Regions from separate parts of the Photobacterium atrarenae genome, predicted to be linked through region 2. Evidence: predicted binding sites of a transcription regulator. Region 2 holds the regulator's gene; each other region holds the start of a gene.
The links. Region 2 encodes PurR, which represses purine synthesis genes. Its sites were predicted from a motif close to TNANGNAAACGTTTNCNTNA; they were not measured.
Positions count from the first base shown of each region.

Region 1: a site for PurR is predicted at 5,124-5,143, ahead of NNL38_RS12205 (NCS2 family permease). Genes of this name have one in related genera too.
Region 3: a site for PurR is predicted at 3,064-3,083, ahead of pckA (phosphoenolpyruvate carboxykinase (ATP)). Genes of this name have one in related genera too.
Region 4: a site for PurR is predicted at 1,834-1,853, ahead of NNL38_RS09570 (phosphoribosylaminoimidazolesuccinocarboxamide synthase). Genes of this name have one in related genera too.

Region 1 is NZ_CP101508.1:2,591,431-2,599,494, reverse strand. Features, by position in the region: gene dinB (DNA polymerase IV) at 1-877, shown strand, start outside; gene NNL38_RS12215 (aminoacyl-histidine dipeptidase) at 953-2,413, opposite strand; gene NNL38_RS12210 (methyl-accepting chemotaxis protein) at 2,545-4,188, opposite strand; gene vcdP (small protein VcdP) at 4,578-4,667, shown strand; gene NNL38_RS12205 (NCS2 family permease) at 5,188-6,477, shown strand; gene gpt (xanthine phosphoribosyltransferase) at 6,530-6,988, shown strand; gene NNL38_RS12195 (hypothetical protein) at 7,063-7,362, opposite strand; gene frsA (esterase FrsA) at 7,575-8,064, shown strand, end outside.
Region 2 is NZ_CP101508.1:1,391,465-1,399,528, forward strand. Features, by position in the region: gene NNL38_RS06540 (ABC transporter substrate-binding protein) at 1-117, opposite strand, end outside; gene NNL38_RS06545 (dihydrolipoyl dehydrogenase family protein) at 122-2,350, opposite strand; gene NNL38_RS06550 (carboxymuconolactone decarboxylase family protein) at 2,359-2,949, opposite strand; gene NNL38_RS06555 (hypothetical protein) at 3,100-3,492, opposite strand; gene NNL38_RS06560 (TfoX/Sxy family DNA transformation protein) at 3,808-4,401, opposite strand; cyclic di-GMP riboswitch class I at 4,529-4,634, opposite strand; gene purR (HTH-type transcriptional repressor PurR) at 4,911-5,918, opposite strand; gene NNL38_RS06570 (heme ABC transporter ATP-binding protein) at 6,383-7,198, opposite strand; gene NNL38_RS06575 (FecCD family ABC transporter permease) at 7,195-8,064, opposite strand, start outside.
Region 3 is NZ_CP101508.1:3,298,490-3,306,553, reverse strand. Features, by position in the region: gene NNL38_RS15395 (AsmA family protein) at 1-1,117, opposite strand, end outside; gene pckA (phosphoenolpyruvate carboxykinase (ATP)) at 1,285-2,916, opposite strand; gene hslO (Hsp33 family molecular chaperone HslO) at 3,235-4,110, opposite strand; gene hslR (ribosome-associated heat shock protein Hsp15) at 4,137-4,544, opposite strand; gene gspC (type II secretion system protein GspC) at 4,833-5,720, shown strand; gene gspD (type II secretion system secretin GspD) at 5,749-7,773, shown strand; gene gspE (type II secretion system ATPase GspE) at 7,773-8,064, shown strand, end outside.
Region 4 is NZ_CP101508.1:2,009,117-2,017,180, forward strand. Features, by position in the region: gene NNL38_RS09565 (ATP-dependent helicase) at 1-1,696, opposite strand, end outside; gene NNL38_RS09570 (phosphoribosylaminoimidazolesuccinocarboxamide synthase) at 1,978-3,084, shown strand; gene NNL38_RS09575 (methyl-accepting chemotaxis protein) at 3,341-5,209, shown strand; gene NNL38_RS09580 (FRG domain-containing protein) at 5,620-6,414, shown strand; gene NNL38_RS09585 (class I SAM-dependent methyltransferase) at 6,535-7,317, shown strand; gene NNL38_RS09590 (MBL fold metallo-hydrolase) at 7,416-8,064, shown strand, end outside.

The DNA.
Region 1 (8,064 bases), 1.2 Mb from region 2:
CAAAGCAATGCAACTGTGTCCCCATCTGACATTGGTTCCGGGCCGGATGGAAGTCTACAAATCAGTCTCGCGCCAGATCCGGGCCGTATTCCAGCGTTATACTGATAAAATCGAACCGCTCTCTCTGGATGAAGCTTACCTGGACGTGACAGAGTGTGAGCAGCTGCATGGCTCCGCGACGCTGATTGCGCAGGATATTCGCCGGGCGATCCGCGAGGAGCTGGATCTGACGGCGTCAGCCGGCATTGCGCCAGTTAAATTTATTGCCAAGATCGCTTCCGATCTGAATAAGCCGGATGGTCAGTTTGTGGTGATCCCTGAAGAGGTGCCGGATTTTGTCGCCACTCTTAAGCTTGAAAAGATCCCGGGTGTCGGCAAGGTAACCATCCAGAAATTGCATGAGAAAGGTCTGTACGTCGGGCGGGATGTTCAACAGTATGACCGGCATTTACTGCTCAAGCAGTTTGGCAAGTTCGGTCAGTCGCTCTGGTCGCGCGCGCATGGGATTGATGAGCGCGAGGTGGTGGTTGAGCGCGAGCGCAAGTCGGTCGGGGTTGAGCGCACCTTTGCCCAGAATATCAGCAGTTATGAACAGTGCTGGGAAGTGGTTGAGCGGCTATACCCGGAGCTTGAAAAACGCCTGCGCCGGGTCAGGCCAGCGCTGAATATTGCCAAGCAGGGCGTGAAAGTTAAATTTGCCGATTTTCAGCAGACCACGGTCGAGCATACCCAGCACCAGCTGGATAAAGCACAGTTTGTCGGGCTGTTAACAGAAGCGTTGACCCGGCAGCAGGATCGGGAAATTCGCTTGATTGGGATCAGCGTCGGGCTAGAGCAGGGGATCAAAGCACAGCAGCTGTCTTTCGAAGGATTTTAGCCTCGGCAGGGCAGGGGGCACAGGCGATAAAAAGGCGAGTATTACACTCGCCTTCGTCTTGCGGGAAAGCGCGGTTTACGCTTTGACCGGGATATTTTTCAGGATCGCAACCATTTGCTCCCAGAACAGACCAACGGTTTCAATATTGACCTTCTCATCCGGAGAGTGCGGGAACTTGATGGTCGGCCCGAAAGAGATCATATCCATGTTCGGGTACGGCTCTTTAAACAGGCCACATTCCAGACCGGCATGGATCACCATGATGTTCGGTTTCTTCCCATAGATTGACTCATAGGTTTCACGGAACAGGTGCATGACTTCAGAGTCGGCATCCGGCTTCCAGCCCGGGTAAGCGCCGGAGAACTCGCATGTTGCACCAGCCAGTTCAGCGACGGCCTTGAGCATGCCCTCGACGTTGCTGCGACCACTGTCAATCAGTGAGCGAACTAGACACAGGATTGTCACTTGGTTTGCTTCAGTTGTGATCACCCCGACGTTTAGTGAGGTTTCAACGACGCCTTCAATCTCATCGCTCATGCGGATCACGCCGTTCGGACAGGCGTTCAGCACCGCTAGTAGGCGCTGCTGGGCAGCTGTGGTCATAACATCGGCAGGTCGATCTGCCGGCTCGACAAACAGGTTCAAATCAGTTTCGATTTTGCCCAGCTCGGCAGTCAGGATCGTCTGGTAGTGGGCAAATAACGTGTTGAGTTTGTCGACATTGGCTGCCGGCAGGGAAACCTGGGCGAATGCTTCGCGCGGGATCGCATTGCGCAGGGTGCCGCCGCTTACGTGATTCAGGCGCAGGCCTAACTCATCGGCGTGAGCGTACAGGAAGCGACCCAGCAGCTTGTTGGCGTTGCCGCGACCGGTGTGAATATCACAGCCGGAGTGGCCGCCTTTGAGCCCCTTGATCACCAGCTTGGCGCCGGCGTGATCGCTAGGCACGCCTTCACGTGCGATGTCCAGGGTGATTGCACCGTCGACGCCGCCGGCACAGCCCATGTACACTTCGCCTTCCTGCTCAGAGTCGGTGTTGAGCAGGATATCGCCTTCCAGCCAACCGGCTTCCAGGCCAAAGGCACCTGTCATGCCAGCTTCTTCATCAATGGTCAGCAGCACTTCCAGCGGGCCGTGTTCAATGTCTTTCGCAGCCAGAACTGCCAGACAGGCGGCCATGCCCATACCGTTGTCTGCACCCAGGGTGGTGCCTTTGGCAGTCACCCATTCACCGTCAATATACGGCTGGATCGGATCACGGGTGAACTCATGCTCAGTATCTTCATTTTTCTGCGGCACCATATCGATATGGGCTTGCAGGACGACACCTTTGCGGTTTTCCATGCCCGGGGTCGCAGGTTTCTTGATGAAGACGTTCCCGACCGCGTCACGACGCACGTCCAGGCCTTCGCTTTCAGCGAAGCGGATAATGTGCTGAGCAAGTTGCTCTTCGTGTTTGGAAGGGTGAGGAATTGAGCAGATTTGATCGAAGAATTGCCACACTGGTTGCGGTGACAGTTGACTGATCTCAGACACAGCAGTCTCCCTTATAAACTTTTGGACTGAAGCGATTCACTAGCTGATTATCGGCCAATGAGCTAAATAAGTTAGCAGATTAAACTATCGCGATTGCCCCAAGGATACCACTGTGCCTGAAACGGTGACAGCTAAATCTTAAAATGTGACAGATGGCGATTGAGTTTGTGACCGCTCGCAAGTAACTGCTCGCTGGCCGATGAAATCTGCTCGCCCTGATGAACTGTCGTCTGGCTGTGCTCAGCCAGTTGCAGCAGGTTATGATTGATATTTTCAGCGGCTTCGGTCTGCTGAGTGCTCGCGCCTGCTATATGCTGGTTCAGCTCACGAATGGTACGGATCTGCTGGCCAATTGCGGTCAGTGCGTCGGCGACCTCTTCGGAGTGCCTGGCGGTGTTGGTTGACTGCTCCCGGGTTTGCTGTAGTGCCTCGCTCACTTCCGTTGCCCGGGCTTGTAGGCTGTCAATGATGCTTTCGATTTCATTGGTGCTGCTTTGGGTCCGGGTCGCCAGGGTTCGCACTTCATCGGCTACCACGGCAAAGCCGCGTCCTTGCTCCCCGGCCCGGGCCGCTTCAATGGCCGCATTGAGGGCCAGAAGATTGGTCTGCTCGGCAATTTCCCGGATCACCACGAGCACAGAGCCGATGGTTTGCGAGTCTTTGGCCAGGGCTTGGGCACTGGCGTCGGTATTGTCGAGGAGCTGGAGCAGGGCATGCATTTCTGTTGACGAGTTCGACACCACCGCGATGCTGTTTTCGCTTTGCTGATGGGCTATTGATGCGGCTTCAGCTGCCTGTTGGGCCGAGCCGGACACTTGCTGGTTATTGGTATGGAGTTGTTGCATCGCCGCCGTCACGCTGTCGACTCCGGTGTGGGATTCGGTGGCGCTGTGAACGGTTTGGCGCGACACTGCGTTGAGTTGGGTGGCGGTCGAGCTGATGTGTTCACTAACTGGCGCGACATCTCTGAGCATGTCACAGATCCGATCGGCAAAGGTATTGTAGGCACGGGCCAGGCGTCCCAGCTCATCATTGCCATGGTCCGGCAGGCGTAGGGTGAGGTCGCCATCCCCTTCGGCAATGTCTGTCATCGCTGCCAGGGTTTCCTCGCACGGTGCGGTGATCGAGCGGCCGATCAGCGAGGCCATCACGAACATCACTGACAGAAAGCCGAGCAGTATCAGCCCGAGCGCTTTCACCTCTGAGATGAACTGGGCTTGGATATCATCGATATAGACGCCTGAGCCGACCAGCCAGCCCCAGGGTTCAAACCCTTTGACGTAAGAAATCTTGGCCACCGGGATATCTGCGCCCGGTTTCTCCCAATAATAGTCAACAAAGCCGGCACCTTGCGTTTTGACTACTTTGACCATATCGCTAAATAGTCGGTTGCCGTGCGGATCCGCGAAGCTGCCCAGCGGCTTGCCATTGAGGGCTGGCTTAAATGGATGCATCACCATGCGCGGCTCTAAATCGTTGATCCAGAAATAGTCCTTATCTTCATAACGCAGTGCGGCAATAGCCTGGGTTGCCTGCGCCTGTGCCTGCTCCCGGCTGAGCAGCCCTTGTTGTTCCTGTTCGTAATAAAAGCGAAACAGGCTGTGGGCAGACTCAACCAAATGACGGGTTTTGATCCGTTTTTGCTCCAGCATGTTGGATTGATAATTGGAGGCAAAAATGACGAGCGGGATGAGCGATAGTACGGTGATGGTGATGCCCAGCAAATACAGCCGGCGGCTGATCGAGATCACTCTGAGGTTTTGTATGATGCCCATAGCCAGTCCTTTGTCTTGTTGTGTTTATTATTCTAGGTCCATCATTGCTTAGATTAGGTTGAGGCCGCGGTGCAGATCAATAAGATAGGATTACACTTTAGTCGTGATTGGTGAAAAACGTGATCGTCATTAAATTGTAATAAAGTTACAAAATAAAGTGATCTATCACACTAAAAAATAAAAACTGTGACGAGGTTAAAGAAAATGCTTGAAAGTTTATTACTTGATGGGTATAGTTCTCCCATCTTCTGCTGAAGACGAATGACACAGTAAACTGCTCTGGGATGAGCCCGAGATATCGCCTCCAAGGAACCGAGATTAAGTCATGCCATGATGGCGAAACACTGAAATAATGTGTTGTAATTACTTAATATAAATGGTGATAAAAGATGAAAGTATTTGACTCAATTGCAAACTATTGGAATAACCGCTCTGTGTACACAGGTAACTTCCAGTACCCAAGCTCTTTCGGCTACTAATTTAAATTGCGTCGGCTTATTTCTGTAGGCCGGCACAACCCCTGAACAGTGATGCATTGTTCACCCCCCACTCTGTTGAGAATTCAGGGCCACCCGCTAGGGTGACTCAGTACATTCTTACGCCACGCCAGATTTGGCGTGGCGTTTTTTTTATCCGCTGCTGATACATCGTTAGATTGCCCGCTTTCAGGCTGTATTCGATTACATTGCGTGTTAAGCGTTATTTTATCCATTAACCTAGTGCATATTAATCGTTTGCGGCGGACTTAAAAAAGCGATGTGTTCAATTGTTGAACCGACTCTATTGTGATTAATTTACTGATTTAAAATTACTTTTTTGAGTTCCGTGCTTTGAGTGATGTGGTTTTGCCCAGTTGGCTCGACGTGCTACTGATAATTACGTGATTGGCTGGAAATTATCGATGAAGGCGACTATAATCGCCCCCCAAAAATAGAGGACGCAAACGTTTTCTATTGCCCATGCTAACCAGCGCAGATTATCTCCAAGGAACCGAGAGCAATGCTTGAGAAAATTTTCAAACTGAAAGAGCACGGGACTGATGTCCGAACCGAAGTGCTTGCCGGTGTGACAACCTTCCTGACGATGGCTTATATCATCTTTGTGAACCCGACGATGTTGGCCACCACGGGAATGGATCAGGGGGCGGTCTTTGTCGCCACCTGCCTGGCCGCGATGGTGGGTTGCTTTATCATGGGCTTTGTCGCCAATTATCCGGTTGCGCAGGCACCGGGCATGGGACTCAACGCATTCTTCACGTACAGTGTTGTGTTGGGCATGGGCCATACCTGGCAGGTCGCTCTGGCGGCGGTTTTCTTCTCAGGCTTGTGTTTCATTGCGCTGAGTGTGTTCCGGGTTCGGGAGTGGATCATTAATGCGATCCCAACCGCTTTGCGAACCGGGATCTCGGCCGGTATCGGGCTGTTCCTGGCCTTTATTGCGCTGCAAAGTTCCGGAATTGTGGTCGACAATCCGGCAACCCTGGTACACGTGGGCGATTTGACCAGCTTTCCTGCGGTGATGGCATCTCTGGGTTTCTTCCTGACGATTGGTTTGGTGCACCGTGGTTATAAGGCTGCGGTCCTGATTGCCATTCTGGCCGTCACCGTGATGGGCATTGCGTTTGGTGATATTCAATATGCCGGGATTGTGTCGATGCCACCGAGCATTGCGCCGACATTTATGCAGATGGACTTCAATGGCGCGCTGGAAGTCGGTCTGGTGTCTGTGGTTTTTGCCTTCCTGTTTGTGGATCTGTTCGATACCGCAGGTACGCTGGTCGGTGTTGCGACTAAGGCTGAGTTGATTGATAAAGAGGGAAAACTGCCGCGTCTGAACCGTGCGCTATTGGCAGACAGTACGGCGACTTCAGTCGGTGCTGTGCTGGGCACCTCTAATACCACCTCGTTTGTCGAGAGTGTCTCCGGTGTCGCCGTGGGTGGGCGTACCGGCCTGACTGCGGTCACCGTTGGGGGGATGTTCCTGCTGGCGCTGTTTTTTGCACCGTTGGCTGGCATGGTGCCGGCCTATGCAACTGCGGGCGCTTTGTTCTATGTCGCGATCCTGATGATGTCCGGTTTAGTGAGCGTAGACTGGCGCGACTTAACAGAAGCGGCACCTGTAGTTGTCGTTTGCCTGTTAATGCCGTTAACATACTCAATTGCTGAAGGTATTGGCCTAGGTTTTATTACGTATGCTGCGGTTAAAGTCCTGAGCGGCAAGGGAAGGGATGTCAATCTTAGCGTCTGGGCTATCTCGGCCCTGTTTCTTGCTAAAATTATCTTCTTATAACAGTTTTATAAATATCCAGCGGCGCTGCTGCTGATTTAGAGGTTCATCGGATATGAGTAACAAGTTCGTCATCACCTGGGATAATATGCAAATGTATACACGTCAGCTGGCTGAAAAGCTGCTTCCGGCTGATCAGTGGAAAGGTATTATTGCAGTGAGCCGCGGTGGTTTGGTTCCTTCTGCGATCCTGGCACGAGAGTTGGGGATCCGCCACGTCGATACCGTTTGTATTTCCAGCTACGACCATGATCACCAGCGTGAAATGAAAGTGCTGAAAAAAGCCGACGGCGACGGTGAAGGTTTCCTGGTGGTTGATGATCTGGTTGATACTGGCGGCACGGCTGAGATGATCCGTGCGATGTATCCGAAAGCCAAGTTTGTGACGGTTTGTGCCAAGCCTGCCGGGAAACACCTGGTGGACGACTATGTTGTGGATATCCCCCAGGAGACTTGGATTGAGCAACCTTGGGATATGGCCGTCTCTTTCGTTGAGCCGATTTCAAAGCAATAAGTTTCCGGCAACAGATGTTGTGAAGATAAAGGAGCCCGATGGCTCCTTTTCTTGGTTATCGGGCTTGGAAGTGTTTATGTTGAGCGTTTGGCGCGAATATCGGACAGGGACTCCCCATTGGGTTTATTGCGGTAAAAGTTGTTGTAGTTGATGAGATCGATCATATCATCGCCGGTCAGCTGGCATTGCCTGTCCAGCTTAGCCTGGTAAGAGCCGGGGATTTGGTTGCCTGAGGCATCAAGACAAACCGCAATTTTGGCGTTGACGGCACCGGAGGCCTCTCCCGGGTTGCCCCCTAGAACCCCCCCACTGCCGAAGGCCAGTACGGCATTTGAAAACACCAGCAAACTCGCTGCTGCGACTACATTTTTCATACCATCCTCACTGAAAATATTTCTCAGTCCTATCAGCATAGTTCAGAAAACTTGGCTGGCGGGTCTTGTTTTTGCCTTCGGTTCTACGCAGACCCCTTCCGGTCAGTGATATACTGTTGAGATTAAAATGATTGTATGCAGGTAGTGCGAGCCGCTTTCGGCACGCCTCACATGCCTGATGTACCCAAAGCACCGGATGAGTGGAGCCCATTGTGTCTGAACCATCAAAAACGAACCTCTCAGAAAAACTCTTTGCCCCCCGGCAAACGTCAAGAGAAACCTCCAGTTTGGTCCGATTGGCCCACGTTGCCGACACCCCGATCCATAATCCGATTGACGGCGACAGCGAAACGGGCTGGTACCGGGTGCTGCGGCGACCACAATGGGTCTGGCAGGGGATCGATCCGATTGAGATGGAAGCGATCTTTTCGCGCATGGCTTGCTCGGATGCACCCCGGACCCGGGATGACTTACTTGATACCGTGATTGGTTATAAGCCTGGTAACTGGATTTACGAGTGGTGCCAGTCAGGGGCTAAACATCAGCACAAGGCACGTTACCTGGTGGAGCAGGGGCAGCTGGAGCCGGCCGCGGACGCGCTGCTCAGTGCCAGTATGTATTACAGTGTGGCAGCGTACCCGCACATCAAGGGAGACGAACTGGCTGCCCAGGCAGAGCTTCAGGCCAACCAGACTTACCGCG
Region 2 (8,064 bases):
CCCCCTGGCATTGTCGACGGTTTGCTGCCACTGCTCGGTAGTGTGGGGCGCTGGGTTATTGGCGCTCGCAAATCCGGCAACGAATGACAGGGCGAACCCGGCGAGTAATCTTTTCATGAAATTAGCTATCCCTTTCTTGTTTGAATTGGGTTTCGGGTAATGTAGGTTTCGAGTCATTGGCCTTTGCGCCCGTGCGGTCACGACGCATCCAGCGATGGTATTTTTCGACCCAGGCCAACACCGTTTGCGGCGCATTGGCTTGTTTCCACACCCCGGCCGTGTATTTGGCGGCCTCGCTCATGGTCGGATATGGGTGCACAGTGCCGAGGATCTTGTTTAAGCCTAAGCCATGTCGCATCGCCAGGGTAAATTCAGCCAGTAATTCACCGGCACCGGTGCCGACGATTGTGGCCCCGAGAATAGTATCTTTGCCTTTTGGTGTAATGACCTTTACGAAACCGTGATCTGCGCCATCGGTAATGGCCCGGTCCAGATCATCCAGGCCGTAGGTGATCACATCATAATCAATACGTTGCGCTTTTGCTTCGGTTTCATTGATCCCGACCCGGGCGACTTCCGGCGCGGTGTATGTCACAGCTGGCAGTACCGAGTAATCGGCTTTGAATTTCTTGAACTGACCAAACAGGCCGTTGACCGCAGCGTACCAGGCTTGGTGGGCTGCGGCATGGGTCAGCTGGAACGGACCGGCAACATCGCCGACCGCGAAAATATTCGGGTATGCCGTCTGCATGAACGTATTGACCTGCACGGTGCCGCGCTCGGTGGTTTCGATTCCCAACGCTTCAAGTCCGAATCCTTGCACATTGGCAACCCGGCCAAGGGCAAGCAGCAGGGCGTCAAATTCAACCACCACCTGCTTTTCCTTATTCAAGTCGAGGTAAGCCCGGTATAGGGGCTGTCCCTTGGCATCTTGCGTTGCTTCAAAGCGCATGGCCCGGTGGCTGAGTTTGATGTCAACGCCATCGGATTGCAGGCTCTGCAACACCAGTGAAGCGGCATCGCTATCTTCACGGACCAGTAGCTGATCAGCCATTTCGACCAGGGTCACTTCACTGCCGAGGCGACAAAAGCTCTGGGCCAGTTCACAGCCGATCGGGCCGCCACCGAGTACCAGCAAGCGCTTCGGTTGCGTTTCCAGTGACCAGATAGTATCGGAGGTGTAGTAGTTAACCGTCTCTAAACCGGGGATTGGCGGCACGAGCGGGCGGGCCCCGGTGGCGATGACAATATTGCGGGTGGTAATACGCTGGCCGTTGACTTCGACTTCCCATGGCGACAGGATCCGGGCATCGCCCTGAATGCAGTTGACCCCCAGCTTTGAATAGCGTTCAACGGAGTCATGAGGCTCGACTTTGCGGATCACCTGCTGAACCCGGTCCATGACCCGGGCAAAATCGACTGTCGGGCGGTCAGTGGTGATGCCGAACTCATCGGCGCGGCTGATCTCTGCCATAGTATGCGCGGCACGGATCAGTGCCTTGGACGGCACACAGCCGGTATTGAGGCAATCCCCGCCCATTTTATGGCGCTCAATCAGGGTTACTTTTGCTTTGACGGCAGCAGCGATGTAGGCACTGACTAACCCGCCAGCCCCGGCACCAATAACCACCATGTTCTGGTCAAACTGTGCCGGTCGGGGCCAGTTGCTATAAAGACGACGGCGGTTGAACAGGCCCATCAGCCCTTTGGCACAGAGCGGGAAAACGCCGAGCAAGGCCAGCGAGAAGAGTACTTGTGGCGAAATCACCCCGCTCAGCGATTCAATTTCACCCAACTGGGTTCCGGCGTTGATATACACCATGGTGCCCGCCAGCATCCCGAGCTGGCTGATCAGGTAGAACATCCGGGTTGAGATCGGCGTCAGACCCATCAGCAGGTTGACGACAAAAAACGGGAATACCGGGATCAGTCTCAGGGTAAACAGATACAGCGGGCCATCTTTTTCGACGCCTGCATTGATAGGAGCAAGGCGGTGGCCAAATTTGTCCTGAACCCAGTCGCGTAGAATATACCGGCTGAACAAAAAGGCCAGGGTGGCGCCGATGGAGCTGGCAAATGATACCAGCAGCAGGCTCCACCAGAATCCGAACAGTGCGGCGCCCAGCAGGGTCATGATCGCAGCGCCTGGAAGGGATAGTGCGGTTACCCCGATATACACTACAAAGTAAATCAGGCTGGCGGTGAGGGGCTGACTGGCAATCGTATCCTGCAGGGCAAGCTGCTGCGATTTGGCCTGCTCCAGGGTGAAGTACTGACCCAGATCAAATGCAAACCAGAGGCCGATGAGGGCGGCAACGATGCTGAAGAGTCCTATTTTTTTCTTATCCATAACGTTACCTACTTTGTGTGGTTAGTCGGCTGAGTCGGGTGCGGAGCGGATTGCTCCGGTTGGATCGGCAGTGAGCAAAAGCCCTGCGCAGGTACATCCAGGGCGGTATTAAATTTGGCGGACAGATTCTGGAAAGCGATGAGGGCTGTGAGCTCTACGAGCGCATCCTCGTCGTACCATTGTTTCAATGTTGACAACATGGTGTCCGTGACTTGCTGTCCGGTGACTGTGATAGCTTCGGTGTAGCCCAGCACCGCCTGCTCCTCGGGGCTGAACAGCTCACTTTGCTGCCAATGCGCCAGCGCTTTGATTTTTTCGACAGAGTCACAGCGCTCGGCCAGCTTCATCCCATTAGCATCGACACAAAATGCACAGTGATTGAGCTGCGAAACGCGGACGCAGATCAGTGAGCGGATCACCGGGGTTAACGGGGAGGATTTTCGGTCCAGGTAGCCAAAGAAGCCGGCAACCAGCCAGAACAGGGCAGGGCGGCGCCCCCATAACAGCGCCGGATTCAGAGGATGGCCGTAATGGCGTTTCTGAAGCCAGAGAAGTGGCTTGATAAGAAAAGAATAGTGTTGCTTGGCTGAAATACGCACATCTGCCTCTTAGGTTGCCTGTCTGCTGCATCTGCAACCAAGATAGCATTTATCTTTGGCAAAAACGCAGCAATACCGAATTGGGTATGAGACAAGACCGAGCAGGGGCCGGAAATATTTCAGTTTTGAGGAAAAAATCTTTAAATTCGTTTAGTTGAGCGAAATATAGACGGCTTTTGACTCTTGCTGTTGCGCCATGTCCGGCATAGTGGGCTGAGAGATAAACAGATATCCGGAAGCTAGGACCGGCAGCAAGGCTACAGCCATGGTTTTACCGATATGGTAATTGCGATACCAGTACTTTTTAGAGCGGATTTTAAGCAGTACCCCCCACAACAGGAGGAGGCCGTTAAACCCTGCGGTCACTGCCAACACTTCATCCAGCATTGAAAATGGGGCGAGTTGCTGATGGACGACGAAGACAATCACAATGGTGGGCAGCAAGTTGAGCAAAACTAACAAACGCATCAGTTTCGGCCATTTGCAAAACTTGTCTTTGAACATCTGGCTGGATTGTCCTGGAAAAGGTTGCGAGCTGTACATAAGACCCTCCCTGCGGCGGCTGCGTTGACGCCCCAATTCTACTGAGCCAGCAGGGGATGAAAACCTTGTTGACTGATTTGTGAACAGCTTTGGGAGTGGTGTCAATGTTTGGCATTTCTTCACAGAAAAATGTCATTCACTTGGTGCAAATTTGACATTCTACGTCGTGTGAGGGAGAGCTCCTTGGCAGACTGTTGTTCAGTTACTGGTAGTCATATGATGTGGAAGGCCAGTGAGGGATACTGGGGAGCAGAAAGAGGCGGAAATCGCCTCTTTCGAAATAGGTATGTTCAGAGAAACCGATAGGTGGGTTGCTCAGGAGTTTAATTTCGCCAACAGCTCAGAGCGACGCTGCTGCGGAATCACAGACCAATGGCGTCCGCTGACCGCACCCTCAAGGGCCCACAGCAAATCGATATTAACCGTGTCCTGGTGGGTTTCCTGCAACGCTTTGAAAGCGTTCAACGCACCGGCTTCGTAGAGCTCATCGACGGTCGTGATCCCTGCTTTTTTCAACATCCGCTCATTAGCTAAGCGCAGGTTCGGCAGATCCTTGATCCGGCTTGGGCCACTCTGGCTTTTCTTTTCTTTATCCTGCTTGGCAGCTTCAAAAGAGTGCTTTGCGTGTTCGATGATTTTCTCCGGTTCATTCCACCATTCCTCAGGAATTGCGTAATGTTTCGTGACCACCGGGAACCCACGTTTTTTGTAAACGTACGGGCTCAATCCGGCTTTCTTGAATTGTTCTTCGTTTTCAGCATTGGCCCGCAGGTGCAGTTTGTCGTTAACCACTAACGCAAACATGGTTTCGCCTGAGAAAACTCCAAAGCCACCAAACATTGAACGTGATTTTACATTGTCAAAACAACGAAATAGTCGAAGAGAATCTTTAAGTACTGGTTTGTCCATGCTTCTTTCTCGGTGAAAAATTTCTTGAGTCACCTAACAACAGAGCGAGGATTCAGATTAGCAAATTTCAAAGAAAAGCAATGTCAGGGATTTGTCAGAATTCTGAGCATGACTTCTTGCTATATCCATCGGCAACCCCGCTACCATAAGTTGACTTAATTATTGATAAATAAGCGACTTTTAGGCCGGAAGCTTTGCGTCCCATTCTTTCAAATGGTTTGCCTTGTTCGTGACACAAATAAGCATATCTCAGAAGATATTTTTGAACTTGGTCCCACTTTTAAAAATGTGACACTCCTTCCACAAATAAAGCAATATCATCGGGACAAGAATATCCAAGAGTCACAATTTTTGAACAGGTAGCACAGTTTTAGAACGATTCTAACCCATGATTTACCCATAAATAACTTTGTCAGTAATAGAACTTGAGGGCAATGTCAAAATTGCAACAAAAAACCGATAGCAAGCTATCGGTTTTTTTGTATGGCAAAATTGAAAGTGATAAGCAATTAAGCGTTTATCTTCTTGACAGATTTACGGACAACCAATTCCGGAGCCATCTCAAAGATACGGCGCTCATGTTGTTTGTCTTTCACCCGTGCCATCAGGATCTCAATGGCCTTCTGACCCAGGCGCTGCTTCGGCTGGTGGATGGTGGTCAGCGGCGGAGAGAAGTAAGGCGCCAGGTCGATATTGTCGTAGCCGATAATGGAAACATCATCCGGTACGCGCAGCCCGGCCTGCTCAAAGGTACTGATCAGCGCCATGGCCATAATATCATTGAAACAGAAAATGGCGCTTGGGCGATCGTCCATCGCGATATATTGCTTTGCCGCGGCAACAGCAGATTCACATTCAAAGTCACCTTCAATCAGCCAGTCCGGATTTACGCTCAGATTGGCTTCTTCCATTGCTTTGTAGAAGCCTTTGAGGCGCTCACGGCACGTGAGTTTCTCGGTATGGCCGGTGAGGCAGCCAATTTTCTGGTGGCCGTGCTCAATAAAGTACTTGGTCGCGACATATCCGCCCAGCTCAGCATTGTCCTGAATCTTGTCGGTATGCGGGCTCTCTGGTCCCCAGTCCATGATCACCATCGGCAGATCTTTCTGGCGTTCCAGCAGGGCCAGCAGCTTATCGTCAAGATCGGAACACATCACCAGCAGGCCATCCACGCGTTTCTCAGCCAGCATTCGCAGGTAATCGCGCTGTTTTTCCAGGTTGCCTTCGGTATTACACAGGATCAGGGTGTAGCCTTCTCCGTAGCAGTATTCTTCGACACCGTGAACTACTTCGGCGAAAAATGGGTTGGTCGACTTGGTGACCAGCATGCCGATGGTTCGGGTGGTATTACATTTCAGGCTACGCGCCACAGCACTCGGGGCATAGTTGAGTTCGTCTACAGCGGCCAGAACTTTCTTCTGAGTTGCTTCTGCAACAAACCGGGTTTTATTGATCACGTGAGACACTGTTGTGGTTGAAACACCTGCCAAACGTGCAACATCTTTAATCGTTGCCATACTTATTCTTCTAATAATTCAAAGTGGGCCTGGGCCCATTTATCTTCATTGATCTGAACAGCATTCAACAGCCATGTACCAAACTGAATAAGTATCTGGTATGCCTCCGGGAGTCAGGCCAGATAATTGTTCAGTTTGGCATGATGATCTGCGTTCATAAAGACCATCATGCTGTTTCATACTGCGTATAAAACGTCAAAAAGCCGCTTCTCTGACGAGCGGCTTTCTTCCTCACCTTTCAGGCGTTGCATTGTGTAATCGCTTGCGATCACATTCTACTGAGTGTAGCGCACAGTGCAACGTTTCTGTATCGCAAGGTGATAATTCTTGATAGATATCAACAAACTTACTGCAATTTTTCTAAACTTGGATGCATATCTGATGTAGTGACCGTTGCATCAGATAGCCCCGGCAGAACCGGGGGGGTGAGAAAGCAGGTCGTTGAGCAGGAATCACTTTTTGGGCTATGCCGCAGGCAGGACCACCGGAAAATCCTGGGTCGGGTGCTTGCTGACATGGACCGGCCAGCCGTAGACCCGCTGAATAGTGTCGGGGGTTAAAGCCTGCCAGGGGGGCCCGTCGGCCTGCACCTTGCCATGGTTGACGATCACCAAACGGTCGGCATATTGGGCGGCCAGATTGAGGTCATGGATCACCACAATCACTGCGGCGCCAGCGTTAGCCAGTGTTCGGGCTACTTGCAAGGTCTGGTGCTGGTGGGAGAGATCCAGGGCCGATGTCGGCTCATCCAGCATCAATATGCACTGGTCGCCAGCGTGGCTGAGTTGGGTCAGCACCCGGGCCAGGTGCACCCGCTGTTTCTCCCCCCCGGATAAAGATGGGTACAACCGGTCCTGAAGTTCGAGGACGTCGACCTGGGTCATTTTTTCCGTCGCCAACGCCTGGGTGTCTTTTCTCGTTAGTTGTAGAGGGAGGCTGCCCAGCTCAACCACTTCCCGGGCGGTAAAGGCGAAGGCCAGGTTGCTGTGCTGCGGCAAGATACCCAGGTGTTTGGCCAGCGTAGCTGGTGGGTAATCTTTGCGCTCTTTCCCAAAAAAGCGAATTGTGCCACCGCCTTCGGCTTCACCGCACAATACTTTCAACAGGCTACTTTTTCCGGCGCCATTCGGTCCGAGCAGGGCGGTCAGTTCGCCGCTGGCAATATTGAGGCTAAAATCATCCAGCAGCTTCTTTCCGCCCAGGGTCAGATTCAACGCACGGGCTTCAATCGCGGGGGTCGGATGCTCGGGTGCCGAGACAGGATTTTGAGGAGGAGTCATGACATTCTGCCTCGTTGCTTCATCAGCATAAAGATAAAGAATGGCGCGCCGAGAATCGCGGTAATAATCCCCACCGGTAATTCCGTCGGGGCAGCCACGACACGCGCCAGCATATCGGCCACCAGCAGTACCAGTGCCCCCAGCAGCGCTGAAAGTGGGAGCAAGGTTTTGTGGTTCGGACCACACAGCATACGGCCCAGATGCGGGATGATCAGGCCGAGAAAGCCAATCACGCCGCTCAAGGCAACACAGATCCCGACACCGGCAGCGCACAGCAGGATCAAACGACGTTTGAGCCGCTGGACATTGATGCCCATATGCCGGGCTTCCGCTTCACCGAGCAAGAAGGCATTGAGGCCATTGGCATCGCGATCAAACAGCAGCATCAGGGCTCCTAAGGCCACGAACGCCAGGGCGATCCCCGGCCAAGTCGCGCCAGCCAGCGAGCCCATGCTCCATAAAGACAGATCTCGCAGCGCCTGATCATCGGCCAGATAGTTCATCAGGCCCATTGCAGCGCCGGAAAGCGCAGCAATGGCCACCCCGGCCAATAGCATGACGGTCACTGAAGTGCCGTTTTTGTCAGTGCCGAGGCGATAGACCAGGTAGGTGCTCACCGCGCCGCCGACAAACGCGAAGACTGGTACGGTGCCCAGCGAGAGCAGCAATGGATAGTTTGTTGCCAGCGGTGCAAATACAACAATCGCCAAAGCCGCGCCCAGGCTGGCACCGCCGGAAACGCCGATAATGCCGGGATCAGCCAGCGGGTTTCGGAACAGGCCTTGCATCACGGCGCCGCACAGGGCCAGAATGGCCCCGACGGCAATACAGAGCAGGGTGCGCGGCAGCCGGATTTGGTGGATCAC
Region 3 (8,064 bases), 1.5 Mb from region 2:
TGCGGGCGGTGAACTGGTTGAGGGCCAGGGTATCAGGCGTCAGGGTTCCGTCGGTGGTGAGATAGCCGCCCAGCAGTTTGGTGGACAAGCCGGTGAGCTGGACTTGCTGCGGGCGAAAGGCCAGCTCGGCCAGCGGTGTGTCCAGCACAAGATCCTGCCAGCGCAGGCTGTCGGCATCTAATGACAATGTGGCTTCCTGCTGTTGCCAGAGCGCTGCAGGTAAACCGCCACCATCAAGATGCCAGTCGCGCAGGGAGAGGTTGGCGCTGTTGAGGACCAGCCCCGGCAGCTCGAGACTGCTGTGGAGGACATCCAGCCGCTCGACCGAGATGTCGGGTTGTGCCTCGCTCAGGTACTGGTGCCACCGGGTGCTGAGCCAGGTAGCCAGCGTTGGCTCTTGCAGGTTCAGGCCAGCCAGGCTGAGCTGGCGGATCCGCCACAGCGGTCGGGCCTCGGGGCCGGGTTGGTATTCTGCCTGGCCGCTGATATTGGCCTGGTGCCAGCGAAACGAAAAGCCGTAGAGTGTCCAGTGCTCTCCGTCACGCTGACCGTCGATCAGCACATTCTCCAGCGTTTGCTGCTGCCACTGGATCGTATCAGCGGCCAGCCGGACGTCGCCCTGGTAGGTGTACGAGGAGGCCGATGGGCTGCTTTGCCAGTGGTTGAGCTGGAGCTTGCTGTTGGCCAACGTCAGGTCTTCGCTGCGCCAGTTGAAATTGGTCAGGGCCAGGCGGGTGGCTTCAATCGCCGGAAGTGTCTGCAGGGGCGCAGCGCTGCTGAGTGTGAGGCCGTCAATCAAGACCGTGTCGAACGACCAGCCCGGCCGTAACAGGTGCCTGGGATTGAACCAGAGCTCGAGGCGGGCAATGGTGATCGGCTCGGGGGGCTGTGCGTCGGCGGCAGGAAGTCGGATGTTCAGCTCGTCGAGCCGCAGGTGCCAGGGTTTCAGGATGTGATAGCGCACCGTGGTGGTATTGATGTGATACGGGGTGAAAGCGTTGACGAGGCGGTCGATCAGGGGCGCGGCATGGCGGGTGTGCAGCAGCGCCAGCAGGATGGTGGTTGCCAGCAGGCTGATAATGATAAAAGTTGCAATGAGCTTCCCGGCCAGACGCATGGTGTTCTCCTATAGCATGGATTCAGATTGGCCGAAAATTCAGTACGCTGCAAGCGGGATGATGTGAGAACGTGGTTTAGTTTTTGTTTTATTTCAGCAGCTTTTGCCATCGCAATAAAAAACGCCCCTCCGGAGAGGGGCGCAAACATTGCTCGAGGTGTTGCCCGTTAGTCAAGCTGTGGACCAGCTGCAACCAGTGCGGCACCTTCTTCATTGTCGGTGTACTTGTCAAAGTTGTTGATAAAGCGCTCGGCCAGATCTTTCGCTTTGCTTTCCCACTGCAGTGGATCGGTGTAGGTATCGCGAGGGTCCAGGATGTTTGGATCCACACCTGGCAGCGATGTCGGGACTTCCAGGTTAAAGACCGGGATCTGTTTGGTGTCGGCCTGTTCGATGGAGCCATCTAAGATGGCATCGATAATGCCGCGGGTATCCTGGATGGAGATCCGCTTGCCGGTGCCGTTCCAGCCGGTGTTGACCAGGTAAGCTTCCGCGCCCGCCGCTTCCATGCGCTTGACCAGGACTTCCGCGTATTTGGTCGGGTGCAGGGTCAGGAAAGCGTTACCGAAACAGGCTGAGAAGGTAGGCGTCGGCTCGGTGATGCCGCGCTCAGTCCCGGCCAGTTTGGCGGTAAAGCCAGACAGGAAGTGGTACTTGGTTTGTTCTGGCGTCAGCTTAGAGACCGGTGGCAGTACACCGAAGGCATCGGCCGACAGGAAGATCACCTTGTTGGCATGACCGCCTTTGGAAACAGGCTTGACGATATTCTCGATGTGGTAGATCGGGTAGGAGACGCGGGTGTTTTCGGTTTTCGAGTTATCGTCGAAATCGATGGCACCGTCACTGCGCACGGTAACGTTTTCCAGCAGTGCGTCACGACGAATCGCGTTGTAGATATCCGGCTCGGCTTCTTTTGACAGGTTGATGGTTTTGGCGTAGCAGCCGCCTTCGAAGTTGAACACCCCGTGATCGTCCCAGCCGTGCTCGTCATCACCAATAAGGGCACGTTTCGGATCGGTCGACAGGGTGGTTTTACCTGTGCCGGACAGGCCGAAGAACACAGCAACGTCGCCGTCTTTGCCCATGTTGGCAGAGCAGTGCATTGAGGCGATATCCTGCAGCGGCAGGAAGTAGTTCATCATCGCGAACATGCCTTTCTTCATTTCGCCGCCGTACCAGGTGCCGCCGATCAGTTGCATTTTCTCGGTCAGGTTGAATACGGTGAAGTTTTCTGAGTTCAGGCCGTGCTCTTTCCACTTGTGGTTGGTGCACTTGGCGCCGTTCATCACCACGAAATCCGGCTCGAAGGTTGCCAGCTCTTCTTCGCTTGGGCGGATGAACATGTTTTTCACGAAATGCGCCTGCCAGGCGACTTCGGTGATCACCCGGATGCACAGGCGGGTATCCGGGTTGGCACCGCAGTAGCCGTCAATGACAAACAGGCGCTTGCCGGACAGCTGCTCGGTGACTAGATCTTTCAGATCGTTCCAGACGGCTTGATCAATGGCTTTGTTATCGTTTTGGCCCTGATCGGCCCACCATAGGGTATCTTTGGTGGTGTCGTCTTTGACGATGAATTTATCTTTCGGTGAGCGGCCGGTAAAGATGCCGGTGTCGACGGCAACGGCGCCCAGCTCCGTAACAATCCCTTTTTCGTAACCTTCCAGTCCTGGCTTGGTCTCTTCTTCGAACAGCTGCTCGTAAGACGGGTTGCGAAGAATCTCAGTAACATTGCTGATACCGTATTGAGACAGATCCATATTTTTTGCAACCTTCTTATCGACGTTCATGACGCTCATAGGTGCTCCTTGGGTAAGATGTTGTTGAACTGTTGACCATGCTAGCAACCCTAAAGGGGTAATTCAGGGATGTTTATCAAAAAATAACCACTTCAACGTTACGGGTAAGTAAAAGTAATCATTCATTTTATGGGGTGATTTTACAGTGTTGTGAAACGTTTGCGCTAGGGTTTCGGATTAATATTTCTATTGAAAAAAGCGGGATTTAAGGCGTAGTTGAATTTCAGTGGGGCGGAATAAACTGTGCTTCAGTTAAAAGAAAAGCCGGCAGGCGGCCGGCTTCTGTAACTCACTTTCAGGGTTATTACGACAGAATAATTAATGGACCTGATTTGAACCGTTTGTGGCGGCATTTTCGAACAGAGCCGCGACATCGACGCTGTCAAACGCATAGCTGGTACCACAGTAGTCACAGTGCAGGGCAATTTGGCCTTCCTCGGCCACAATACGCTCGACTTCGTCACGCTCAATGGAGCAAATCGCCGAGGCGCTGCGCTCACGGGAGCAGCCGCAGTGGAAAGAGACGTCCTGCGGATCAAACAGCTTCACGGTCTCCTGGTGGTACAAGCGGTACAGCACATCCTGGGCCGGCAGGGTAAACAGCTCGTCGTTCTTGACGGTTTCGGTCAATTGCTCCAGGTGCTCGAAGTCATTCTCATGGCCCTGGCCGTCCGGCAGGATCTGCAGTAGCATCCCGGCGGCTTTGGCCTGGCCGTCAATTTCACCGGTGCGCAGCCAGATGCGGGTTTTCAGCTGTTCGGAGCTGGCAAAGTAGTTTTCCAGGCAGGCCGCCAGGCTGTTGCCTTCGAGGCCGACGACGCCCTGGTAGCGCTCACCCTGGTTCGGGGTGATGGTGATCACCAGGTGGCCCTTGCCAATCAGGTCGGTGATAGTCCCGGCCTGGACGTCGCCATCCCAGCGGGCGACACCGCGCATCTGCTGGTTATGGTCGCCGTTGATCACGGCCAGCTTTACCGGACCGTTGCCTTGTAGTTGCACGGTGATCGACCCTTCAAACTTCAGGGTCGCGGTTAGCAGGCTGGTGGCGACAAGCAGCTCGCCCAGCAGGTGTTGTACCGGTGCCGGGTATTCCTTGCTGGAAATGATTTGCTGATAGGTGTCGCTCAGCTGAACAAGCTCACCACGTACAGATACACCGTCAAACAGGTAACGGTACAGACTATCGTTTGTCATCTTACTTTCTACTCCAGCAGGTAAAATCAGTTACTGCTTTTAAACTTAATTATATCGCGTCGCTGTTTTTTATCAGGACGCTTGTCAGGACTCGGGTTGTGGAAGGCATTGAGTTTACGCATTTGGGCATGGGCTTCGCGTTGCTCGATGCTCTGTGCCGTTTCCTGGTAAAGGGTTTGTGCTTCCGGGGCGCCCCGGCGGGTACCGGACAATTTCATGATGGTGATGGTTTTTTCATCATTGCCTTGTCGCAGTCGGACTTCGGCGCCAACTTCAACCAGTTTGCTTGGTTTGGAGCGTTGGCCGTTATAGTGGACCTTGCCACCTTCGATCATATTGCGGGCAATCGAGCGGGTTTTGTAAAACCGGGCGGCCCAGAGCCACTTATCAAGACGGACCTGGAGAGTGTCTGAATCAGGCGTTTGCTGGCCCATAACGTGCTCCTTCTCCCAAAGAGGGCTAAAAATACCATATTGCCATAACAGCGTCAGCCTTACTTAATGGTGCCGGGCGGGCGCAATTTCAACGCTCGGGCGGGAATAATTCACGAGCAATGTCTAGTCTATTGATAGTAGATATGTTTTTTACGTGATCTGTTTTGCTATATTTGTTCTTTTTACGATGAAAAAACTGCTGTATTTTGCACGAAACGGTATGCTAACTGATTCGGATGCCAGAACGGCAGACGAATGGACTCACAGCAACAGGAAGATGGTTTAGCAATGGTTGCAGCAAATTGGTTGGAAATGCTTCAGGCGAAGCGACCGATGTCAGTGAAAACACTGACCCGTATAGCCACCTGGCTGCTGGTCGTGATGTTGGCATGGCTCTTAGGTCGGTTGGTGTGGTCTTTACTCCAGCCGACGGCCGGGCCTGCGACTTGGCAGGCAAAAACGGTGGCCGTTTCCCCTGCGAACCGGGATGGTTTTCAGGTGTCGGACGTATTAGGGATGCACCTGTTTGGTCGCTATCAGCAAAACGCGCCGGTAGTGAAAAAGAAACCCGTGGCTCAGGATGCCCCGGAGACCCGGCTGAACCTGACGCTGGTGGGGGTGGTTGCCAGTACCGAACCGGGCACGAGTCTGGCCGTGATTGCCAATCGGGGCCGACAGAATACCTATGGGTTGAATGAGGCCATCGAGGGAACCCGGGCAACCTTGCAGGCGGTGTATGTTGATCGGGTGATTATTCGCAACAGCGGCCGGGATGAAACCCTGATGCTCGATGGCATGAAGTTCAGCAAATCTCAGCCGCAGCCCCAGCCGAGTGCTGCAGCCAACTCCCAGCCTGCTGCGGTTGCCGGTGATTTAGGGCGGATTAAGCAGGAGATTCTGGAAAAACCCCAGAATCTGTTTAGCTACATTCGCCTGTCTCAGGTGAAAAAGGACGACGAGCTGGTGGGCTACCGGGTCAATCCGGGGAAAGAGCGTGCGCTGTTTGATGCGGTTGGTCTGCAGCCCAATGACTTGGCGGTCAGCCTCAACGGCAACGATTTAACGGATCCGGCCGTGATGGCCCGGCTGTGGACGGAACTGTCTGAGGCCACCGAATTTATGTTGACGGTCGAGCGGGAAGGCCAGTTACACGATATTTATATTGAGTTGCGCTAGCGAACGCGACGATAAGCAGGAGTTTTTTGTGAAAAAATGGATAGGGAAAAGTGCCCTGTGGCTGGCCGGAAGTTTGCTGTGCAGCTCAGCACTTGCCAATGAATTCAGCGCCAGTTTCAAAGGAACGGATATTCAGGAATTCATTAATATAGTCGGGCGCAACTTGCAGAAAACCATCATTGTCGATCCGGCAGTACGCGGCCAGGTGAATGTGCGTAGTTATGATTTGCTTAATGATGAGCAGTACTACCAGTTTTTCCTGAATGTTCTGGAGGTGTACGGTTTTGCCGTGGTCGAAATGGACAACGGCGTGTTGAAGGTGATCCGTGATAAAGACGCTAAAATCTCAGCCATTCCTGTCGTCGGTGCCAAAGATCGCGTGCAGGGCGATGAGGTGGTGACCCGGGTGATCGCGGTGCGCAATGTGTCGGTGCGTGAGCTGTCACCGTTGCTGCGCCAGCTTAACGATAATGCCGGGGCAGGGAACGTGGTGCACTACGATCCGGCCAACATTATTATGATCACCGGCCGGGCAGCGGTCGTGGGTCGCCTGGCGGAGATTATCGAGCGGGTCGATCGCGCCGGTGATAAGGAAATTGATGTCGTTGAACTCAACAACGCATCAGCAGCCGAAATGGTGCGCATTGTCGAAGCGCTGAATAAGTCGGCCGATGCCAAATCAACGCCTCAGTTCCTGCAGCCGAAACTAGTGGCTGATGAGCGGACCAATGCGGTGCTGCTGTCGGGAGATCCCCAGGTCCGTAATCGCCTCAAACGCCTGATCCGCCAACTGGACAAGGAAATGGCAACCTCGGGCAACAACCGGGTGATCTACCTCAAGTACGCTAACGCCGAAGACATGGTTGAGGTGCTCAAGGGGGTTTCCGAGAACTTGCAGGCCGAGAAACAGGGCGGCAGCAAGAATCGTCCTGCCGGGGGCATCAATTCAGAGGTGATGATCTCTGCGCACATCGATACCAACGCCCTGATCCTGACTGCGCCGCCCGATATTATGCGCGCACTGGAAAACATCATTGCCCAGCTGGATATTCGCCGTGCCCAGGTACTGATTGAAGCGATGATTGTTGAGCTGTCCGAAGGCGACGGCGTCAACTTCGGGGTGCAGTGGGGCTCGCTTGATGGCGGTGTGGTCCAGTTCGGCAACTCCGGGGTCCCGATCAGCCAGTTCGCGATTGGCCTGGAAGAGGCGGAAGATGTGCCGGGTTCGACCACAATTACCGGTGCCGGTGATAATCAAGTGATAACCACAACCCCTGATACAAAAGGTGATTTCTCGACGTTGGGTGGTGTCCTGAGCGGCGTCAATGGTGCGGCGCTCGGCATCGTAATGGGGGACTGGACCGCATTGGTCAATGCCGTGGCCTCGGATCGCAACTCCAATATTCTCTCCTCGCCGAGTATTACCGTGATGGATAACGGCGAAGCCTCGTTCATTGTCGGTGAAGAGGTACCGGTGGTGACCGGTTCGACGTCCAGCTCCAATAACGACAATCCGTTCCAGACGGTCGAGCGTAAGGAAGTGGGGATCAAGCTCAATGTGACGCCGCAGATCAACGAAGGGGACTCGGTGCAGCTGAAAATTGAGCAGGAAGTCTCGAGTGTGTTGGGGGCCGAAGGGGCAGTGGACGTGCGTTTTTCCAAACGCCAGCTGACCACCTCGGTGTTGGTCCAGGATGGCCAGATGATTGCCCTGGGCGGTCTGATCCAGGAGCAGGTGGATGAAAGCGAGCAGAAAATTCCGTTGCTGGGGGACATCCCGATCCTGGGTCACCTGTTCAAATCAACCAATACCACCAAGGCGAAGACCAATCTGATGGTGTTTATTAAGCCGACCATTATTCGCGATGGCGTGACGGCCGATGGCATTACCCAGCGTAAGTACAACTATATCCGGGCTGAGCAACTCTACCGCGCAGATAAGGGGTTGCGTCTGATGCCGGATACCCAGACCCCGGTGCTGCCGAAATACGGTGAAGATATTTCGCTGCCGCCGGAAGTGCGTGCCTTTGTGGCGCAGCTGGAGACGCAGTAATGGATACGGAGCGAACCTTTGGCGAGATCCAGCCGCTGTTCCGGTTGCCCTTCTCTTTTGCCCGGCGCCACCGGGTGGTGCTGGAGTCGGATGAGCAGGGCCGGACGCTGTTTTATTGCGGCGCTCTGAGTGCGCCGGTACTGGCGGAAATTCGCCGGGTCAGTGGCGGCGGGTTTACCCCGCAGGCGCTGGATGACAAGGCTTTTGAGCAGAAACTGACCGAGGCCTATCAGCGTGACTCGTCTGAAGCGCGTCAGCTGATGGAAGATTTGGGCTCGGACAGTGATGATT
Region 4 (8,064 bases), 620 kb from region 2:
TGGCGCGGAATATGGTGGTCAGCTGTACCCCGCGCGCACCCGCTTCCCTGTCATGATTAACCGATTGCTGGGTATAGTATTCGAAATACTGCAACGCTTTCTCGCACGGCTGATCCATGGTTTCCAGCACGGTCGCGACACTGTCGAGCCGCTCCACTGCTTCTTCGATCTCGGTCGCCGTGGCTTCGGTTTTCCAGATCCAGTTATCCAAACCGCTTTCATTTCGGTACTGGTTAAAAACCTCCAACGCCTGAAAACTGCCCTTGCGTTGCAGCCGAACCAGCAAGTCCAGCCGCTCGATCAGGTTCTCGAGCTTGAGGCTGCTGTTGGCTTTTTCATAGCGGCGGATAAAAGTCAGCCACTGGCCGGAGTCCATCCCAGCCAGCTGATCGCACAGCGGGCGCAGGGTTTTGTTCGGCACATAACAGTGCGGGAAGCTCATCAGGTTAAACAACAACTGCCCTTTGTTCGACTCCGGCAATTGATCATAACGGCCGGTGGCGAGCGACATCAGTTCGATCAGCAATTTCACTTCCCGGCTACTGGCGAGCACCGACGGCACCGGCATATGGTACGGCACCTGCTTACTGAGAAACGCCAGCTCAAACAGCAGGGTCTGTGACCAGCGCCGGACCAGAATCGCCTGCTGAGACGGATCGCTCCCTGCCGCCAGATCTTTTTGGATCGCCTGGGCAATTTCGCCGACCTGACGTGAAGTGCCGAGTACCTCAAACCGGGTATCGTCGATCCCCCTATCAGAGACAGTCAGAAAATCATGAAAGCGCTGCTTGTTGTTGGCAATCAGGTGGCTGGCAGAGAGCGCCAGGCTGTGACCAAAGCGGAAGGTTCGTGACAGGGTATAAGTTTTGGCCGGTGCAAAATCCTGCTCAAAATTGAGCATAAACTGCGGCGCACTGCCGCGCCACTTGTAGATACACTGGTCGACATCCCCCACCGCCAGCAGTTGGGTCTGCGGGCCGAGCAACTGCTTGAGCAGCCGGTACTGGGCGGTGTTGATGTCCTGAAACTCATCGACCACCACCAGCTTGCAGTGTTGGTGATAATGGCTGCGGATCGCCTCATTGTTCTCCAGCAGCTTGACCGACTCCACCAGCCAGTCGTCAAAGAACAACACTTTTTGTTGCTTGCGCAGGGTTTCAAACTGCTCAAACCCATCAAGGATGAACAGATAGTCCCGGCTGATCTCTGCCAGTTGAAACACCTCCCGCGGCGGCAGCATGTAGGCTTTGACCAGACCGATAAAGCTCAGTAACAGCTCGATGGTTTTCGGATCTTTGATCATCTGCTGGCGCTGATAGTTTTTTTCTGTGCCGGCGATGGCGCGAAGCACCTGCTTGACCAGGGATTTATCACTTTCGCCGCTCTGATAATCAACCCGATATCCCGTCTGGGCCATGAAGCCGGATTGATTGAGCAGGCGCAGACAAAAGCTGTGAAAGGTGTGGACCGGAACGGCCTGGCCGAGGCCACTGTCCTGGAGCTTCTGCTGAAAGTCGGTACGGATATCGCGGTTAAACATCAGCACCAGCATTTCCCCGGCCGGAATATGTGCCAGCTTTTGTTCAATCAGACCAACCAGGGTGGTGGTTTTTCCGGTGCCGGCTCCCGCGATACAGAGGGCGTTGCCTGAGTCATGATGAATAAATGCGGTCTGCTCGGGAGTATAGCTCGTCATAGATAGCGATGGCCTGAGTCTGAAAGAAAATAAGCTGACAAACCAGAGATTTTGCCACAGGCGCGGCCATTTCGCCTGACAAAAATTTCATTTGGGTAAGATGTGACCACCCGGCCTTGCTGCTCTCCAAAAATTAATTGCGCAAACGTTTGCTTTTGTTGCTGAAAGCCAGTTACGGTTTTGCTATCATCAGCGCCATTGGCAGCACGAGCCGTGTTGATTGTTCAACTCGCCGCGCGGCCTGTTTGACTGTATCCCGACTCTTGAAATAGGAATTCACCATGAGCCTTGCCGATCAAGTTCTCGCTGTAAATGATGACCTCCCGATCCGTACTGACCAGCCTGTCCACAGTGGTAAAGTACGCTCTGTCTACTGGCTGACGGAAGCTGACAGCCGCCGCCTGATCATAGAGAAAGGCTACAACGTGAAGCCGGATGCCCCGCTGGCCATCATGGTGATCAGTGATCGGATTTCGGCCTTTGACTGTATCTGGCACGGCGAAGGCGGCATGAAAGGCGTTCCGGGCAAAGGGGCCGCTTTGAATGCGATTTCCAACCACTGGTTCCAGCTTTTCCGTGACAACGGCCTGGCCGACAGCCATATCCTGGATATCCCGCATCCGTTTGTCTGGATCGTTCAGAAAGCCAAGCCGGTGAAAATCGAGGCGATCTGCCGCCAGTACATCACCGGCTCGATGTGGCGTGCCTACGACAAGGGCGAGCGTGCATTCTGTGGCATTGAAGTGCCGGAAGGGCTGAGCAAAGATCAGAAACTGCCGGAGCTACTGATCACCCCGTCGACCAAAGGGATCCTCAAAGGCATTCCGGGCGTGCCGGAAGCTGATGATGTCAATATCACCCGCCGCAATATCGAAGACAACTACGCCGCGTTTAACTTCAGTTCTCCGGCAGACATCGACCGCTACGAAACCCTGCTCAAAGACGGTTTCAAGGTGATCAGCAACGCGCTAGCGAAATTGGATCAGATCTTCGTCGATACCAAGTTTGAGTTCGGCTATGTTACCGATGCCGAAGGCAAGGAAAAGCTGATTTATATGGATGAGGTCGGCACCCCGGATTCCTCACGCATCTGGGATGGTGCCGCGTATCGTGACGGCCGCATTGTTGAAAATTCAAAAGAAGAGTTTCGTCAGCTGCTGCTCAACCACTTCCCGGATCCGGATATCCTGCTCAATAAAGACCGCATGGATGAGCGTGAGGCGCTGGCGCGTGATAACGCTCTGCCACAGGAAGTCCTGATGCAGGTCTCCAAAGTCTACACTGGCATTGCTGAGAAAATTACCGGTCAGCCGATTCACCTCAGCGATAACCCGAAAGCTGAAATCATTGATATCTTGCGCAGTGAGTATGATTTGATCGCAGAATAAGGTTTCAACTCTGTTAAAAATGGCGGCATGTATGCCGCCATTTTTCGTTTTGTTGCATATTTAATCGCTGAAAAGTTGTTGATAGGAACAACATTTCGCTGTCGAACCACGCCAACCCGTTCAAGATTTAAACAAAAAATGACCTGGAACAAATTATTCATATTCCATGATCACATAATTCGACATCTTTGATTAACATCTCTATCACCAGCGAGGGACAATACGGCACATCATGTGCTCGTTGAGGTCTCATTCTATGAAGTTCAGCCATAAGATTGTTGCAACATCCTCTGCCATCTTGCTTGCTGCCCTATCCCTGCTCTCCGCCAACCAATATTTCAAAACCAAAGCTGAGATTCAGTCTCTGGTTGTCCACAGTATCGATGAAATTGTGTCCGGCATGAGTAATACCATCAATGCGGAGCTCAACAGCAGTAAATCGCTGGCCCGCTACGCCACCAGCCTGATTGAACAGGATCTGTCGGCGGACAATATCCAGACCGTGCTGAATCAGCCGGCCATCCATAATGCTTTCTTGCTGGCCGGACAGGGTTTCGAACGCGATGGCAGCTACATCAGCAGCGATCCAAACTGGAACCCGGGCGCCAACTGGGATCCGCGCAGCCGCCCTTGGTATAAAGCCACCCAGCAGAGCCGCGACCTGATCATTACCCAGCCGTATCCCGATACCCTGACCAAAGAAATGCTGGTGTCTATCGCCACCCCTTTATTTGAGCAAAACCGATTTGTAGGCGCCATTTTCTTTGATGTCAGCCTGAGCGGCCTGGCTACACTAGTGAACCAGGTCTCGCTGTTTGATGCCGGGTACCTGTTTATCGTCGACAATCACGGCACCGTGATTGCCCACCCGAATGCCGACTATAACGGTCAGGCGATGTCGTCCTTCCTGGGGAACATCGCGATCAGTGAACAACCAGTGACGCTGGACCAGGACGGTAAGCAGCTGAACGTTTCATTCACTCAGGTGCCGGGTCAGAACTGGTATGTCGGTGCCGTGCTGGATGAAAGCCTGGCCTTTGCTACGGTCGATAAGCTGAAAACCGATTCCATCCTCTACTCGGTGATTGCGCTGATCACCGGCATCGTGGCCCTGCTGCTGCTGATCAAAGTGCTGATGCGCCCGATCCAGGATCTCAATGATGCGATTCAGGATGTCGCCTCCGGCCATGGCGATTTGACCCGCCGCCTGGATACCAATACCGATCAAGAATTTGCCGAGCTGGCGAAAGGCTTCAACGCCTTTACCGAAAAGCTGCAACACTTGATCATCGAGTCCAAGTCACTGAGCCAGGACATCCTGCACAGCACCGAACAGACTGCCGCCGGGGCCAAGGAGTCCGCCGGGGCAATGTCCTCTCAGCTGTCAGAGCTGGATCAGCTAGCGACAGCAATGCATGAAATGGCGACAACCTCTGCTGATGTCGCCAGCAATGCCCAGCATGCTGCCTCTGCCGCCCAGGCCGCTGAGTCCTCAGTGTCTGAAGGGAGCCAGATTGTCTCCCACACCACCGCAGCAATTCATGATCTGTCTGCCCAGATCGATCGCACCGTCGACGTGGTGAAACAGCTGGAAAGCGATACCGGCAACATCGAGTCCATCTTGCAGGTGATCAACGAAATTGCCGATCAAACCAACCTGCTGGCCCTCAACGCCGCGATTGAAGCGGCCCGCGCCGGGGAATCCGGCCGTGGCTTCGCCGTTGTTGCCGATGAGGTTCGGACCCTGGCCCAACGCACCCAGGAATCCACCACCGAAATTCGCCAGATGATTGAGCAGTTACAGTCCGGCGCGACAACGGCTGCCAATGTGATGGGTGACAGCAAGCAAACCGCTGCCAATACGGTCATCAAGGCCCAGGAAGCGGACGAGGCTCTGAATCAAATCAATGTTGCCATTGAGAAGATCAACGAAATGAACCTGCAAATCGCCTCAGCAGCCGAAGAGCAAAGCCTGGTTGCCGAAGAGATCAACACCAACACCCTCAACATCAAAGAGCTGTCGGTGCAGGTGGCTGATGGTGCCGAAAACACCAATCAGGCGATGGAGCAACAGATCCAGAAAGTCCATCAGCAGGAAGAAGTGATGAGTAAGTTCACGGTTTAATCGTCCCTACCCCGAAGACCCAAAAGCCACGATGTTTCATCGTGGCTTTTTTGTTGTCTGTGTCCCGCCAACCCGATGAAGAACCGCTGATAGACAGTCATCAATGGTATCCTCAGGTTTGCAATATTCATCGTATCGTTCACGAGGAAAAAAAGGCGCTCTTAGCACAGGATCTAAAACTCTATTTATCTGATATTAAATACTTTTCTATGATAATCTGGTGCATACGAGGTCTCATGACATGCATATAATAGCTTTGCTCGCACGAAAAACCGAGCATAGATATCAAAGCCAAACCTAAGTGCTTGCTCCTCAAGATAATGTGTTTAAAGTCTAGGCAAGATGATACGCATGTTATTTAGTATTCAGCATCATTGACTGTTAAGGCTTTATTCAAACAAGGAGTAATAATGTTTAAATCTGTTGATGAATTTTGGGTTGAATATCTTTCCTTTGTTTATAAAGATAAATCAGGTGGCCCAGAATATGTGTTTAGGGGAGTTACAGATCAATCATACAAGTTGATTCCTTCTCTTGGGCGTGGAATAGAGGATGGTGTACATGGCGATATTTCTTCAGTAGAGCATAATTTGAATGAAGAGTTTAAAAGATTATCGGCACCTGTGTTAAGCTCGGATGATACACCAAAAACAGATTTTGAGTGGTTGTTTCTAGCGCAACACTATGGGCTCCCAACCCGATTATTAGATTGGACATCTAACCCTCTGGTCGCACTGTTTTTTGCAGTTGAAAAAGACGACGAAACGGATGGTATGGTATATGCCACTAAGCAGATCATAACAGATCAATATGAAATATTTGATCCAACAACTGCTAACTATATGAAAGAAAAATCTCAAGAACCAATAAGTATATTCGCGTTGCAATCTAATCAGGGGAGTTTCATTTTTATCCGCCCTAAGTATAACGATTCGCGTTATTTGAATCAGCGTTCAGTATTCTCTTGCCCGGCTAATCCATTTAAACCACTAGAGTTAGATGATGTCAGTTTGTTTAAGATTAAAGGATATTGGAAACCCGAGCTAAGACGTAGGCTCAGAACTTTTGGGATATCAACATCATTTATCTACCCGGGTTTGGCTGGCATTGCTCAAGAAGTTAAATCCTTTGTTCACACGCCAATTGAGTCTGGGAAAATGTCAGTATATACAGCAAAAGTAACTCTTGACCTATCACAGCCCTAAAGGCAACAAGGTGATGTGTTATACTCGGCGATTTCGGTTTGGAGTTTCGTGGGCTTGGTGAGTTGATCGTGGCAAACCTTATGCCCACTGAAAGAATAAACTTTATAGAAGGAATTATTGGTGGACGATTTTTACATAGATCCAAAAGGATTAGCTGCATACTATGAGATTCAATGGCTTGATAAACTTCGCCTAAATGGAGTAACTGAACAATTAGAGAGCAAATCTAAGCACGTTCCTGAGTCATTTATCGAATCAAGTCACACACAAAGCGTGGCTCAGTTTGTTATTGAGGCTATCGAAGCTGAAAATATTTATCCAAAAAGCGCATTAGAAGTGGGGCCGGCTTTAGGAAGAAATAGTTACGAATTAGTTACTAACATTCCCACCATTCGCTCTGTCACAGTCGTTGAACCATCTCATCGCTTACTATCAAATTTCAAGCAGATCATTATCGAAGGTGCTAAATGTCAATTCCCTTATATCAAGAGTTTGAAAGAGCTGGGTTATTTTGAATTTGATGCTTCACCAATAGCAAAAGCATGCAATCATGTTGCATTCACCTTGATAGAAGCACCTTTTGAACATGGTCTGGTTCCCAAAAAATTTGACTTAGTCATTTGCCTCAATGTGCTTGATCAATGTGAGTCGCCAAAAACCATAGTTGAAGCGTTAATGGATGCAACTGCTTTAAATGGGATGCTGATTTTGTCATGTACTTATCAGTGGAGCAAAAAACACTTAAAAGAAGAAAGTGAAGCAGTCGATGACATTAATGACTACTTTGGTATAAATTGGGAAAAAATATCCGAAGATGAAATTGAGTACAAAATAAGGTTTAATGAACGGTATTCGTTACTTTTTCTTTCCCATGTTGTCGCTTACAAAAAAGTTGGTAAGTAATATTTAGTGTATGCGAATAACAACACGCCCTGAGGTGACGATTAGAATGATGAGAGATTTACAAATCCATGTCATCCGTTAGCATTCAAGAGAGAGTTATGAAGTATTCTATATTGTTAATCATCCTTCTGTCGTTTCAATCTTTTGCACTTGAGCAAGTCGAATTTATCCCTGAAAAGACAGAAAAAAATGGATATGTCGAACCTTTTCAGATGTTCGATGACCTGTACTACGTGGGAGACAAGTGGGTATCCGCGTATTTAATCACAACTTCAGATGGACTTGTTCTCGTTGATTCCTTAGAAAGCCCCTACGGACGTTGGATCCCTGAAAATATCGAGAAACTCGGACTAAACCCAAAAGATCTAAAATACATAATCATCACGCATGGGCATTCTGACCATGTAGGTTCTGCAGAATATATTCAGAGAAAATATGGTAGCAAGCTAATCATATCCTATGAAGGCTCCCTGTTGGCAAAATCTCAATCGGAGAAATCCAAAGGAAAAAATCAATTTGTGCCACCAAGGGTGGACAAATTCGCTCAAGATAAAGATGAACTCGTCGTTGGAAACAAGCGATTTAAATTCTATTCAACGCCAGGACATACAAAGGGAACCTTTTCAATAGACTTTTTCGTGAAAAACAAAGGCACTGAACACAGAGCATTTATTGTTGGTGGAAATGGTACCAACTTCAATGGCCTGGATTTAGCTGAAAAATATGTTCAAAGCGTAGAAAGGATCA